One region of the Anoxybacillus sp. P3H1B genome, then DNA from elsewhere that is predicted to be linked to it. Evidence: a T-box and tRNA genes for the amino acid it is inferred to sense, from the RefSeq annotation. Region 1 holds a T-box; the other holds one or more tRNA genes.
The links. A T-box is a leader RNA that pairs with one kind of tRNA and senses whether it is charged. The one in region 1 lies ahead of serS (serine--tRNA ligase), so its partner is inferred to be a tRNA-Ser.

Region 1 (7,944 bases):
TGAACGTGTTCAGGTTTCGCTTTTGGATCTCGGCGAAAACGAATATTAGCACGGCGCGCTTGGAATGACTCGAAGTTGCTGCAAGAAGAAATTTCTCGGTAAGTGCCGTAGCTTGGGAGCCAAACTTCGATATCATATTTTTTAGCCGCTGTAAATCCTAAATCACCTGTGCACATGCTCATCACACGATAAGGCAGTTCTAGCAACTGAAGCACCTTCTCAGCATGGCTCGTTAATTTTTCTAGCTCCGCATAAGAGTCCTCAGGCTTCACAAATTTCACAAGCTCCACTTTGTTAAATTGATGCTGGCGAATTAGTCCTCTTGTATCGCGGCCAGCTGAACCGGCCTCTGAACGGAAGCATGCACTATATGCCACATAGTTGAGCGGCAAGTCTTCTGCTGATAAAATTTCGTCGCGGTGCAGATTAGTCACAGGCACTTCTGCCGTAGGAATTAAAAAATAATCCTCGCTTTCAATTCGAAACGCATCCTCTTCAAATTTGGGCAATTGACCTGTTCCTGTCATGCTAGAACGATTTACAATATATGGAGGGAGCACTTCTTCATATCCATGCTCTTCTACATGCAGATCAAGCATGAAACTAATAAGCGCTCGCTCTAACCGAGCACCTAATCCTTTATAAAATACAAATCGGCTTCCTGTCACTTTCGCTGCACGCTCAAAATCCAAAATGCCAAGCTGATCAGCAATTTCCCAATGTGGCTTCGCTTCAAATGAAAACGCACGAGGTTCTCCCCATTTGCGGATTTCCACATTATTCTCTTCAGATTCCCCGATCGGCACAGATTCATGTGGAATATTCGGAATCGAAAGCAATAACATCTCTAACGTCTCTTCGACTTGTCGCAATTCATGATCCAACACTTTAATGCGATCGCCAACTTCACGCATTTCAGTGATCAAATGATCAGCATCTTGCTTTTCCCGCTTTAAAATAGCGATTTGTTGAGATACCTCGTTCCGTTTATTTTTTAGCTCCTCTGCTTTAGCAATGAGCTCCCTCCGCTTCTGATCAAGCTCTTCAAAACGAGTAAAATCCGTTAAATCTTCACCACGATGTTTCAGCTTTTCTTTCACTTCCGCTAAATTCGTGCGCAAAAATTTCAAATCTAACATCTCTTGTTCCTCCTTTTTTATTCCTAAAATAAAAAACTCTCGTCCCCTTATTAAACCAAGGGACGAGAGTAACCCGCGTTGCCACCCTAATTGAAGACAAAATGTCTTCCACTCAAATTGGTAACGGCTTGACACCGGAAATGCTTACTTGCGTTCAAGCGTTCGGCATTTCGCTCAAGGATGGATTCACAAGCGTTTCCCATCGGTTCGCACCACCCACCGATTCTCTGAAGAGAAACATTCCTGCTACTATTTCCTTTCATCACTTTAACGCTCATTCACTTTTAATAAAAATAATGTACTACAAGGTTCGGCAAGATGCAATGGTTTTATTCCATCGATTCTTTAACCATATTTATAAAATACTGTGTCATTCGATGATCTTCTGTTAATTCTGGATGGAAAGAGCATCCTAAAAATTGTCCCTGTCTCGCAGCGACTATTCGTCCCTCGTGCTTTGCTAAAATTTCTACCTCTTCTCCAACTTCAACAATATGTGGTGCACGAATAAAGACACCAATAAAATCATCAGCGACTCCAGTAATTGACAGTTCCGCTTCAAAGCTTTCCCGCTGACGGCCAAATGAATTCCGTTCAACAGTAATATCCATTAAACCAAGATGTGGTTCATCATATCCAACAATACGTTTAGCTAACATAATCAAGCCTGCGCACGTTCCAAAGATGGGTTTACCTTGTGCAGCAAACTCCTTTAACGGCATTATAAAACCGTATTGATCCATTAGCCGACGCATCGTCGTACTCTCGCCACCTGGAATAATAAGACCATCGATTTCTTGAAGCTGCTCCATTTTTTTGATGACAGTCGCTTCAGCTCCACACGATTCAATCGACTGAACGTGCTCTCGGACAGCTCCTTGCAAACCTAAAACACCAATTTTTATCATCTTAACCTTCTCCCTTGATTACCAGCCGCGTTCTTGCATGCGTTGTTCAGGTAATAACGACGAAATATCGATTCCTCTCATCGCCCCGCCTAACCCTTTAGAAAGATGAGCAATTAGTTCATAGTCTTCGTAATGAGTCGTTGCTTCAACAATCGCACGTGCATATTTCTCCGGATTCTCTGATTTGAAAATACCAGACCCTACAAATACGCCATCTGCTCCTAAGTACATCATTAAAGCAGCATCCGCAGGAGTCGCTACTCCACCCGCTGCGAAATTAACTACAGGTAACCGGCCTAATCGTTTAATCTCAAGCAGCACTTCAAACGGAGCGCCGAGATTTTTTGCTTCTGTCATCAACTCATCTTCACTCATGCTCACAACTTTACGCACTTGAGCATTCACTTTGCGCATATGGCGGACAGCTTCAACAATATTTCCTGTTCCCGGCTCTCCTTTTGTCCGCAGCATCGATACGCCTTCAGCAATCCGACGAGCTGCCTCCCCTAAATCTCGACATCCGCACACAAATGGTACGGTAAATTGGCGTTTATCAATATGGAATTCTTCATCAGCAGGAGTCAAAACTTCACTTTCATCAATATAGTCTACCCCTAACGCTTCAAGAACTCTTGCCTCCACATAATGACCAATACGCGCTTTCGCCATTACCGGAATGGAAACAGCTTTCATTACTTCTTCCACTACAGTTGGATCTGCCATACGAGCAACACCGCCTGCAGCCCGGATATCAGCTGGCACGCGCTCCAATGCCATAACCGCTACAGCTCCAGCAGCTTCTGCGATTTTTGCTTGTTCAGCATTTACCACATCCATAATAACGCCGCCTTTTTGCATTTCCGCCATTCCGCGTTTGACACGCTCTGTACCTGTAATAGCCACTTGTGATTCCTCCTAATAACCTCATGTAGTCGTATTTTTTCATGAAAAAAGAAAGAAAAGCGATAAGAAATAATTTAATTACATTTTCTTATTTTACCTCAATTTTTTTAAAAATCACAATAAAAAAAGTAAAAAGCTCCTCCTGCTTAAGGAGGAAGCTTTTTAAAACCAGCCTTTGACCGTCTTTGTCACACTTGTCCAAATATCGCTGAATAAACCGCCGATTCCTCTCATCATCAATACAAATCCATTTGCTTTTTCCACGCTTTGTTTAGCTACAACATCTACCTGTACGGCACTTTTCCCATTTGGTGTCAAATAATCATCATCATTAGCTCCCGTATACCGCACCGTCATGTATCCAACTTTTTCGCCTTTTTTGATCGGTGCTGTTAACTCTCCATCTTTATTGAGCTTTTTCTTGTCAAACACATATACTGGCTTATAGTTTTTGTCTTCCCCATTTTTTATGACAAGAGAAAGGGTTTTTTTCGTGACAACAGCTACTGATTTTTCCTTTCCCTTTGTTACAGGCAAAGTAGCGTCACCTTTTTGTTGATACCCTGCTGGATAAAGTTCCTTTAATGAATAGTTACTGAACGCATAATCCAATAGCTTTCTCGTTTGCTCGAATCGAGCATTAATGGTCGATTTGCCATTGCTTTTTGCATTCATAACAACCGTAATAAAGCGAACACCGTTTTTCTCCGCCGTTCCTGTAAAGCAGTAGCCAGCAAAATCTGTATATCCTGTTTTCAATCCGTCTACTCCCTCATAGCCATAAACAAGACCTGGCAGCATCCAGTTCCAATTGTCCATTTTAATTTGGTCGTCTGTGCCTTCTCTAAATGTTTTTTTCGTTATGCTCGAGGTTTCTAACACTTCAGGATACTCTTTAAGTAAATGGTAAGCTAACGTAGCAACAGCACGAGCTGACATAACATTTTCTTCGCTTGCTTCTGTTCCTTGTGGATGAAATCCTTGTAAATCTTGATTGCTTAGTCCTGTCGCATTGACAAATTTATAACCTTGTAACCCCAGTTTTTTCGCTTTTTCATTCATCATTCTGACGAAGTTTTCCTCTGAACCGCCTACAATTTCAGCGATAGCAACTGCAGCGGCATTAGCAGAATAGATCGCCATTGCCTCATAAAGCTCAAGAACGGTATACTTTCCATCTTTTCTTAGTGGAACATTAGATAGATCGCGATCTTGTGACAGACGGTATACATAATCACTTGGTGTATATTCTTGATCCCATTTCACACGTTTTTGTTTCACTGCTTCTAATAACAAATATTCTGTCATCATTTTTGTCATACTTGCGATTCCAAGAACGGTATCAATATTCTTTTGGTACAAAATTCTTCCTGATCCTGCATCAACAAGTATCGCCGCATCCGCTTCAATATTTATCGGATCCTGTGCGGCCTCCACTTTTTTATTCAATGGAAAAACCGTTGCTAGCAGGAACACTAAAACTAATCCTATTATTATACTTTTCTTTCTTTTCACTTTTACACCCTCCTTACACAAACGTTATTGTAACATACTCCTATACAAAAAAATAGACGGAGGAACCTTCCTCCGCTTCAAGCGATCGAAATGCAACTTGGCATGCTAACATTTTCGCTTCTTCTTCGACTAAGCGACTATTCGATTTCGACAGTCAGGTGGCCGAACAACAACGTCTTCCAGATAAATGCATTTGTTGCTCGTCTCTCTGTCACACTTTGGCGTGACGAAGGCAAGTCTATGACTTGCCTCTGACAGTCAAAAAATGGAGCGGCTTCTTTCCAATCGCGCTATAACTTTCATATAAAGCTTGTACACTGAAAAAACTACTAATGTTACATCCACAGGCAAATCATTATGAAATGGAATAGTTTGGAGCTTCTTTTGTGATTTGTACATCATGCGGATGGCTTTCCCGCAATCCTGCACCTGTCATGCGAATAAATTGTGACTTCTCGCGCAATTCTTCTAGATTTTTTGTTCCACAATAGCCCATTCCGGATCTTAAACCACCGACAAGTTGATAAATCGTATCGGCAAGCGGTCCTTTATAAGGCACACGGCCTTCGATTCCTTCCGGAACAAATTTTTTATTATCTTCTTGGAAGTAGCGGTCCTTACTTCCTTTTTCCATCGCTGAAACAGATCCCATTCCACGGTACACTTTAAAACGACGGCCTTGATAAATTTCGGTTTCTCCAGGGCTTTCTGTTACCCCAGCTAAAAGGCTTCCAAGCATTACGGCATGAGCGCCAGCTGCTAGAGCCTTCACAATATCGCCTGAATACTTAATTCCGCCATCTGCAATAATTGGAACACCGTATTTGCGCGCCTCTGTCGCACAATCATAAATAGCTGTGATTTGTGGCACTCCTACACCAGCAACAACGCGCGTCGTACAGATCGAACCTGGTCCAATTCCCACTTTGATAATATTAGCCCCAGCCTCAATTAAATCTCTTGTCGCTTCTGCCGTAGCCACATTTCCTGCAATAATATTTAGCTTCGGATACTGTTCGCGGATTTTTCGTACTGTATCAAGAACACCTTTTGAATGGCCGTGAGCCGTATCTACAACAATTACGTCCACATTGGCCTCAACTAATTTTTTTACACGAATCATTGTATCAGCTGTTACCCCAACAGCAGCACCAACTAATAAACGGCCTTTTTCGTCCTTTGCTGAGTTCGGAAACTCAATCACCTTTTCAATGTCTTTAATCGTGATTAATCCTTTCAAAACGCCATTTTCGTCAACAAGAGGCAATTTTTCAACCTTATATTTTTGCAAAATCTTTTCTGCCTCTTCTAAAGTAGTACCTACAGGAGCTGTAATTAGGTTTTCCTTTGTCATGACATCGGAAATTTTTATGGAGTAATCTTGAATAAAACGTAAGTCTCGATTGGTAATAATGCCGACCAGCTTTTGTTCTGTTTCATTATTAACAATTGGAACACCGGAAATGCGATATTTGCCCATCAAGTGCTCCGCATCATATACTTGATGATCTGGAGTCAAAAAGAATGGATCAGTAATTACTCCACGTTCTGAACGCTTAACTTTGTCTACCTGCTCTGCCTGTTGTTCGATTGACATGTTTTTATGAATAATTCCTAATCCACCTTGGCGAGCCATTGCAATCGCCATTTCTGCTTCAGTAACGGTATCCATCCCTGCACTGATAATGGGAATATTTAACGATAACGTTGGAGTAAGTTGAGTTTTAACATCTACATCTCGAGGCAATACTTCTGATTTTGCAGGAATAAGAAGAACATCATCAAAGGTCAATCCTTCTTTTACAAATTTAGATTCCCACATGTTTTATCCTCCTCATCCGGAAATATTATTAGTAGCTTAACAACTGGTTAAAATACTGTCAAGGAATCAAGGAAATGTTCGATTTTTCTTTCAATTTTATCATTTCAACGAAAGGGGAATGGTCAATGTTACATAGCGAGGAAGTTTGGATGAAATTTTCTTCTTTCCATTCTACAAGCATGGTTCAACAATTGTTATACCGTTGTTATTCCAAGACGGGAAGAGAAGACGCAAAACAAAAAAGTTATGCAAATGGCTACGCTTTTCTTTACTATTTACAGCATGGTCAAAGCTTTTATCTGACAGCTCGAACAGCTCCTCTCTCAATTCAACCTGTCCTTTTATTTTATGGAATGGTCCAGCTTTTAAAAGCTTGTATTCTTACTGTAGATGCTGATTATCCCATGTCATCATCTGTTTTAGCGCATGGTGTTTCAACAAGAAAGCAAAAAAAACAAAATTATAATTTTTTCAATGACGAAGTAAAAGTTCAAAAGCACGGATTGTTTACTCATTTTTCTGAAAAAATGTTCCATGTGAAACATATGGCTGGAGAAAAATTTCAAATGCGTTCTTTATTAAAGCGCATTAGCGAGCTTCACGAATTGTTTGAAGTCTACTATGGGGCTAAGCTATCAAGGAAAGTCCATTACGATCCTTTTCGACAATGCATCCTCATTCCAGTTACTATTTTAGACGATTACCATATGACATTTTCTCATTTCATAAGCCATGTCATTCCAGAATGGCACTGGATTCAAAAAGAATCTGTTGAAATAGAGGGGAATTATATTAAAGCCATTTGTACTGATCAATTAAAATCATTAGAGCATGAACCGTTTATGTTTGATTTGAGCACGAAAACATATCGTCTTCCGACACAACGCGAAGAGATATTTCAAAAACAGGAGGTTATATTTCATTATTTATTATTATATAACTTAAGCATGATCTCTCGATACGAAACAGAATGGTGGAGTGAATTGCTACATTCCTATTCGAGCGAAGCCTATCCGTTTATCCATAAGTTTTTATCTGTAACATTTGAAAAAGTCCCTTTTTTATTGTATGAGTATTTAGCTTTAACTAACTGATCGTATTTTGCAACAGTCGGTTGTCGAGATCCATTCATGAGTCCCCGGATCTCTGATCTTGGCCTCTACTACAATAAGTACATGATAAAAAAGTTTGTAGAGCGGCCGTTGACCACCAAATCATTTATATATAAATCCAAGTTCTTTTTTGGGCATACGGTTATCTCGTCTCTGAGCCGTCTACACTGAAAATAGGATAGACGGACAGGAGTGGTAGAGATGAAAACTTGGCAAATTACAGAGACACACGGCTGGACCATTGATACATTACGCCAACAAGAAAAACAATCCAAACACACATGGCAGTACAAGCGAGTGGCTTCCATTCGGATGGTGATGGAAGGATACAAGGGCATTGAGGTTGCTGCTTGCCTCGGTTTGAATCGCAAAAGCGTATCCGAATACGTTCGTCTGTTTTCAGAAGGCGGTCTCGATCAGTTGTTGAACCGGAACTTCACTTCGCACAAGCCTACCTACTTGTCTCTGGAAGAACAAGATGAGTGGATCGCCATCGTGAGTGAACAAACACCATGTGAACTTGGGTTTGCGCAAGAGTCGTACTG
Region 2 (7,686 bases), on a different contig from region 1:
AATAGCGATGCTTTGCATACCTGAGTTCACCATGTTTGATAGGACAAAATCTATTAAGCGGTATCTTCCTGCAAATGGAATTGCTGCAATGGAACGATGCAGCGTCAGCTCATATAGCGACTCCATATACCTTGTGTCATCTATTACCCCTAACATCGTTTTATTCATCGCTGTTCATCCTTTCTCAACGATTTCTGAGCTCTGTGCCTGCAACCATTCTTGTGTAACAAGAAAAATCTCATCATCAAATGCAGACGGGCGAATGACCATTCCCGGCGGGATCTCAAGCTCTGACGGTACAATGGCTCTTTCAATATAGGCATTTTCACCAATCACTACATCCGGCATAATGACACAGTCTCTCACAATCGCTCCCTTTTGAACATAAACTCCCTGAAAAACAACGGAATGGTCAATGGTTCCCTCAATAATGCATCCTTCATTCACCAGCGAGTTAATCACTATTGCATCTGGAGAGATATACTGAGGAGGTTGATTTGGATTAACGGAATAGATCTTCCATGATTGATCAAACAAATTTAATTCACATTCTGGATCTAATAAATCCATATTTGCCTCCCACAGGCTTTTCACTGTTCCGACATCCTTCCAATATCCTTTAAATGGATAAGCCATAAGCCGTTTCTTTTCTTTCAATAATAGCGGAATCACATCTTTGCCAAAGTCATGACTTGAACTCGGATTTTCATTGTCGATTTGCAAGTATTCCTTTAAAACACTCCAATTAAAAATATAAATTCCCATAGAAGCGAGGTTGTTTTTTGGGGCAGACGGTTTTTCTTCAAACTCTACAATCCGCATTTCTTTGTCTGTGTTCATGATACCAAATCGGCTCGCTTCGGCCCAAGGCACTTCAATAACAGAAATCGTCACATCCGCATTTTTGGCGATATGATAATCCAGCATTTTGGCGTAATTCATCTTATAAATGTGGTCACCTGAAAGAATCAACACATATTCCGGATCATACTGCTCAATATAGTTCATGTTTTGATAAATGGCGTGCGCTGTTCCTTCATACCATTTTACCCCAGATGATTCAGAATACGGGGGTAAAACGGTCACTCCTCCATTTCTTCGATCTAAATCCCAAGCGCTGCCAATACCAATATATGAGTGTAGAAGAAGCGGCTGATATTGAGTCAATATTCCTACCGTATCAATACCGGAATTGGAGCAGTTGCTTAGCGTAAAATCAATGATTCGATATTTTCCTCCAAACGGAACGGCTGGTTTGGCTAGCTGTTTGGTCAATGAATTTAATCGACTACCTTGTCCGCCGGCCAACAACATGGCGACGCATCTTTTCTTCACCATCTACACTTCTCTCCCCTCGTTTTTTCATTGGGCGCAACACAGAAATTCCAAAAGGTGGGATAGTCATTTCGATGTGGTATGGTTTTCCATGAAACGGCTCTTCTAGAGCAGTCATCGGTTTTTTATTAATATAACCACATCCTCCATATAGGGAAGCGTCGCTGTTAAAAGCTTCCTTATACGTGGCAAGCAGCGGAACGCCTACCTTGTAATCATGGTATGCCGTTCCAGTAAAGTTACAAACGACAACTAATATATCATTCTCTTTATTGCTTTTTCGAACAAACGAAAAGATGCTCTGTTCAGCGTTATGCACATCAATCCATTCGAACCCTTCTGGCGAATGATCCAGCTCATAAAGAGGCTTATGACGTTTGTAAAACTTTATTAAGTCTTTCACATACACACTCATTTTTCTATGCATCTCAAAATCAAATAACATCCAATCAAGTTGATCCAAATCCTTCCATTCATCAAATTGACCGAATTCCCCTCCCATAAACAATAATTTTTTTCCTGGATGAGTAGCTAAATACCCATATAATAATCGCAGTTGCGCAAATTTCTGCTCATATTCGCCAGGCATTTTATTTAATAATGATTTTTTTCCGTGCACTACCTCATCATGTGAAAATGGCAAAATAAAATTTTCTGAGTATGCGTATAGCAAAGAAAAAGTAACTTTATGATGCAGATATTTACGATGTTCGGGAGCCGCCTCCATATAGGTCAGAATGTCGTTCATCCAGCCCATATTCCATTTATAATTAAACCCTAAGCCTCCTTCATAAGTCGGCGCAGTCACCTTCGGCCAATCTGTAGAATCTTCAGCAATCATTAACAATGAAGGATCATAGGAAAAGACAGCTTCATTTAGTTTCTGCAAAAATTCCACGGCGTAGGGGTTTTTATGAAGGACATGACTGTTGGGCCAATAAAGCATATTAGCTACTGCATCAACGCGAAAGCCGTCAATATGGAAATACTCCATCCAAAATAATGCATTCGAGATGAGAAAGCTTCGAACCTCAGGCTTCCCTAGATCAAAATTGGCTGTTCCCCACACCGGATTCTCACGATCCTGTATATTGACATATTCATATGTTGGGGCTCCATCAAACATGTATAGGCCATGTGCATCTTTACAAAAATGACCAGGGACCCAGTCTAAAATCACTCCTATTCCAGCTTGATGGCACTGATCAATAAAAAACATGAAATCATGTGGAGTTCCATAGCGGCTTGTAGCGGAATAATATCCTGTTCCTTGATATCCCCATGAGCGATCGAGCGGATGCTCAATTAAGGGAAGCAGTTCAATGTGAGTAAACCCATTTTGCACTACATAAGGGATTAGTTCTTCTGCTAGCTCTTGATAGGAGTAAAAGCTTCTATCTTCCTTCTTTTTCCATGAACCTAAATGAACTTCATAAATGAATAACGGTTGATCGTAAGCTGGTTTGCGGCGTTTCTTTCGCTGCCACGCTTTATCATTCCAATGATATCCATCTAATGAATATACAATAGAGGCCGTACGAGGACGAAGTTCGGAATAAAATGCATATGGATCCGCTTTAAGGAGTACTTGCTCATTTTCCGTAAAAATTTCATATTTATATAAGTGTCCCTCTAAATTTTCAGGGATAAATATGGTCCATACGCCTTGATCGTTTATTTTGGTAAGTGGGTGATCTTTCCCGTTCCAGTTGTTAAAGCTCCCTACAAGTCGCACAGCACGCGCATGAGGAGCCCATACACTAAATCTTGTTCCAACCACCCCTTCATTTCTTACGATATGAGCGCCAAACATTTTATAGCTTTTATATAAGCTTCCTTCATGAAACAAATGAACCTCAAAATCTGTGGGATTTGTTGCTATCAACGAGCATCTCATCCTTTCACTATAATTTTTTTATTTTGCCAATATTTCATTACGATCCTAATTGCTCCATGTTAAATGAAAGATGAAGCAGTTTGTTTTTTCTTCTGAACCAACATCTTCTTTTTTCCATTGTCCAACGCCATACACTGCTTCACTTATTGGCTTATCCATTAGTATTTATTTAATTAGATTCGACATTGATTTATAAATTCCTTGATAAAATGTGTTTATATTTTATGACAATTCTCACCAGGAAATTTCATACAAAAAGAGGATGAAGGGATTCTCTTTTTCCCCTGCTTTTGCTTGTTCAATCATTGGATGTCCAAACAATATTATTTTTCAGGCTAAACCATTAGATTCGCGAACAATTTGTTGCTTTGCCACGCGTTTATGTGATGAAAGATAGGCTACAAACCTCTGTGCACACATTCGTCATATTCTTTTCTAGAGTCGCTTTGCTCAATCTTCAAGCTATATTTATTATGATTGACTGATAAACATTCCCTTATCTCGCGCAATTTCCAGCTATATGCCCTTTCTCTTATAGGATGGACACAATAAGGCATTTGCCACTCTCGGAGAACAAGCGGCTATATTATGAACAAAAGATTAAGATAAGAAGCTTTCAAAAATGGTACAAAGCTATGATTTGCAAATTGCTTGTTTACGGCATATAATTTATAATAAATATCTAATGATAATTATTCTAAAAAAGAGGTGTATTATGAGTTACTCTGACTATCATCACCTGCCTCATGTCAAAGAACAAAACAAATCAAAACGAACATTATGGATTACCCTTTCCCTAACGCTGTTTTTTGCCCTTGTTGAAGTCATTGGCGGAGTTTTATCTAATTCGCTTGCACTTCTTTCTGATTCAGCTCATATGGCCTCAGATGTGCTGGCGCTCATTTTGAGTATGGTTGCTCTGTATCTCGCATCGCGGCAGCCCAATAAAACATTTACGTTTGGATATTTGCGATTTGAGATTATTGCTTCCTTTTTAAACGGATTGGCACTTGCAATGATCGCTATTGGCATCTTTATCGAAGGAATTCGACGGTTCATTCATCCTGAGCCTGTTCATTTTCAGCTGATGCTTACAATTGCTACAATTGGGCTGATCGTTAATCTTATCTTAACAATCGTCCTTAGCAGAAGCACAAAAGAAGAGGAAAATTTAAATGTGAAAAGCGCTTTATGGCATTTTATCGGCGATCTTTTGAGTTCAATCGGAGTTATCGCTTCAGCTATTATCATCTATTTCACGGAATTTGCCTTAATAGATCCATTGATTAGTATGATTATAGGAGGAATTATTTTTACAGGAGGAGCAAAAATCATCCGCGAATCGTACTTTATTCTTATGGATTCTGTTCCATCGCAGTTTGATCTTGAGCAAATACGCTCTGACATTAGCGGTATTAAAGGGGTAGAAGATGTACATGACATGCACATTTGGGCGATTTCTTCCGACCATTATTCCTTAACTGCTCACGTATTTATCAATGAACACATTCAGCCATTCTGTGTTATTTTAGCCATTAATGAAATGCTGGAAAGGAAATATAGAATTAAACATTCCACGATTCAAATTGAACATGCTTACTTTCATGATCATGGAGAGTACGGAGAAAAATTTCTTCGCCAAAAAAACAAAGCACCAAAAAAGCCGAGTAGCCCTAACGAATCATTTTGAGTTTAGGGAATATGAACATGAGTAGAAAAATTATGCCGACCTTTCTGTTTTTATGGTCGGCCTTTCTTTGTATTTATTATTTATTTACATTTGACATTTTGTCAAGTTAAAAATTCGGAATAATCAAAAACAGAAATGCACAATATTATATAGATCAAGTTTTTTTATAAATTTTTCTTTCTAAATAATTGGAGGAACGAATATTTTTGAGGCGTATGATGTAACTTATTATGTTAACATAATAGAGTTATACCGTTTTTCCACGGTCGGTGATCGAGCATCATCTCTTCTCCCGTGTGTTTTGAAGATGACACTCGTTTTATCTTTAAATGATTTTATATAAAGTAAAAAACACTATGCTTTAGCACAGTGCTTTTTACTTATGACCCGTACGGGATTCGAACCCGTGTTACCGCCGTGAAAGGGCGGTGTCTTAACCACTTGACCAACGGGCCTTGCATTCAGCAGTGGCGGAGAAGGCGGGATTTGAACCCGCGCGCCGCAAAAACGCGACCTAACGGTTTAGCAAACCGTCCCCTTCAGCCACTTGGGTACTTCTCCAATGGCTCCGCAAGTAGGATTCGAACCTACGACCTACCGGTTAACAGCCGGTTGCTCTACCGCTGAGCTATTGCGGAATAGTGGATAAACACAAAAACTAACGAATCATTATTCATATTTTTCTACTGCCTCTTCCTCTTCAAGACATTCGAAGAAGCACAGTGCGTCGAGGCAACTCGCTGTTTGCTCAGAGAGGAAATGCTCGTCGCTGAGCGATTGCGGAATAGTAGATGAAAACAAAAGCTAACTGACCAATGTTATAGAAGAAATTCACAGAACACCTATAGATGGGCAACACATGTCACCAAACTTTATGCAAAGAAACGCTTTACAAAAAGAAAGATGGGCCTAAGTGGACTTGAACCACCGACCTCACGCTTATCAGGCGTGCGCTCTAACCAGCTGAGCTATAGGCCCGTATACAAGCGGGTGATGGGAATCGAACCCACGACATCAGCTTGGAAGGCTGAGGTTTTACCACTAAACTACACCCGCATAATTATCAAATTTTTTATTACAAATTTCTAGTATCCCGATATACCATGCCTCTTCCTCTACCAGTTCATTCTAAGATGCTTTGTGCGTCGAGGCAACTCGTCGCCTATTCAATGATGTATCGCTCGTGGCTGAGGTTTTACCATTAAACTACATCCGCGCAATTATCAAATCTTTTATCACAAATGTCTTGGGATAATATGTATGGGGCGACTAGTGGGAATCGAACCCACGAATGCCAGAGCCACAATCTGGTGCGTTAACCACTTCGCCATAGCCGCCATTACTTTAATAAATCGATGCCGGCTGCAGGACTTGAACCCGCAACCTACTGATTACAAGTCAGTTGCTCTACCAATTGAGCTAAGCCGGCTTTATCTATAGAACTAACCATAAAAGCACATGTTCTGTGCCTCTTCCTCTTCAAGACATTTCAAGATGTCCAATGCGTCGAGGCAACTCGCAGTCATTTCACCGATGCTCCGCTCGTCTCTACCAATTGAGCTAAGCCGGCATTCATAAGATGCGTTGGATAAAATAAATGGTGGCTCGGGACGGAATCGAACCGCCGACACAAGGATTTTCAGTCCTTTGCTCTACCGACTGAGCTACCGAGCCATACATATTTTATGGCGGTCCCGACGGGACTCGAACCCGCGATCTCCTGCGTGACAGGCAGGCATGTTAACCACTACACTACGGGACCAACCGTTTTATTTGGTTGCGGGGGCAGGATTTGAACCTGCGACCTTCGGGTTATGAGCCCGACGAGCTACCAGGCTGCTCCACCCCGCGATGACAAAATTATATTTTTTTCAATCAATAGTATGTATGGTGGAGGATGACGGGATCGAACCGCCGACCCCTTGCTTGTAAGGCAAGTGCTCTCCCAGCTGAGCTAATCCTCCTAAAAGTGACCCGTACGGGATTCGAACCCGTGTTACCGCCGTGAAAGGGCGGTGTCTTAACCACTTGACCAACGGGCCATTACATGAAATAGTGGCGGAGAGCAAGGGATTCGAACCCTTGAGACGCTGTTAACGTCTACACGATTTCCAATCGTGCTCCTTCGACCACTCGGACAGCTCTCCAAAATGGCTCCGCAAGTAGGATTCGAACCTACGACCTACCGGTTAACAGCCGGTTGCTCTACCGCTGAGCTATTGCGGAATAGTGGATAAACACAAAAACTAACGAATCATTATTCGTATTTTTCTACTGCCTCTTCCTCTTCAAGACATTCGAAGAAGCACAATGCGTCGAGGCAACTCGCTGTTTGCTCAGAGAGGAAATGCTCGTCGCTGAGCGATTGCGGAATATGTTTAATATAAAGCCTAGCAACGTCCTACTCTTGCAGGGGCGTTAGCCCCAACTACCATCGGCGCTGGAGAGCTTAACTTCCGTGTTCGGGATGGGAACGGGTGTGACCTCTCCGCCATCATCACTAGGCTTATTATTTCAAACAGACAAGTATTATTATAATGAGCATTCCGCTCATGTCAAGAATTTTTGAAAACTTTTTTAGTTCTTTCAAAACCAGATAACAGATCATGGAAGAAAGGATAGGCGGTGCTTTTCTTGGTGTCTAGCTCCACTTTTCGTATTGTCTAATTCCAGCTCGCAGCGCCTCGTGGAAAATCATCTCCCTCCATCGACATGCAAGCATGTCTCGTCGGAAGAATATTTTCCTTCCGGCGCTAAGCGCTCG

Region 2: it has a tRNA-Ser gene. The T-box ahead of serS (serine--tRNA ligase) is inferred to sense a tRNA for this amino acid. The anticodon was not compared.

What each region holds. Positions count from the first base shown of each region.
Region 1 covers NZ_LPUG01000008.1:8,529-16,472, forward strand. Annotated here, with positions in the region: gene serS (serine--tRNA ligase) at 1-1,139, opposite strand, end outside; T-box leader at 1,195-1,411, opposite strand; gene pdxT (pyridoxal 5'-phosphate synthase glutaminase subunit PdxT) at 1,469-2,047, opposite strand; gene pdxS (pyridoxal 5'-phosphate synthase lyase subunit PdxS) at 2,066-2,950, opposite strand; gene AT864_RS00205 (serine hydrolase) at 3,113-4,420, opposite strand; gene guaB (IMP dehydrogenase) at 4,821-6,287, opposite strand; gene AT864_RS00215 (YaaC family protein) at 6,413-7,381, shown strand; gene AT864_RS00220 (winged helix-turn-helix domain-containing protein) at 7,601-7,944, shown strand, end outside.
Region 2 covers NZ_LPUG01000024.1:257-7,942, reverse strand. Annotated here, with positions in the region: gene AT864_RS14195 (sugar phosphate nucleotidyltransferase) at 1-168, opposite strand, end outside; gene AT864_RS14190 (glucose-1-phosphate adenylyltransferase) at 175-1,338, opposite strand; gene glgB (1,4-alpha-glucan branching enzyme) at 1,289-3,232, opposite strand; gene AT864_RS14180 (cation diffusion facilitator family transporter) at 3,948-4,922, shown strand; tRNA gene AT864_RS14175 (tRNA-Glu) at 5,306-5,377, opposite strand; tRNA gene AT864_RS14170 (tRNA-Ser) at 5,391-5,483, opposite strand; tRNA gene AT864_RS14165 (tRNA-Asn) at 5,486-5,560, opposite strand; tRNA gene AT864_RS14160 (tRNA-Ile) at 5,827-5,900, opposite strand; tRNA gene AT864_RS14155 (tRNA-Gly) at 5,908-5,978, opposite strand; tRNA gene AT864_RS14150 (tRNA-His) at 6,184-6,259, opposite strand; tRNA gene AT864_RS14145 (tRNA-Thr) at 6,279-6,351, opposite strand; tRNA gene AT864_RS14140 (tRNA-Phe) at 6,521-6,596, opposite strand; tRNA gene AT864_RS14135 (tRNA-Asp) at 6,609-6,684, opposite strand; tRNA gene AT864_RS14130 (tRNA-Met) at 6,697-6,773, opposite strand; tRNA gene AT864_RS14125 (tRNA-Val) at 6,811-6,886, opposite strand; tRNA gene AT864_RS14120 (tRNA-Glu) at 6,893-6,964, opposite strand; tRNA gene AT864_RS14115 (tRNA-Ser) at 6,979-7,069, opposite strand; tRNA gene AT864_RS14110 (tRNA-Asn) at 7,074-7,148, opposite strand; rRNA gene rrf (5S ribosomal RNA) at 7,311-7,427, opposite strand.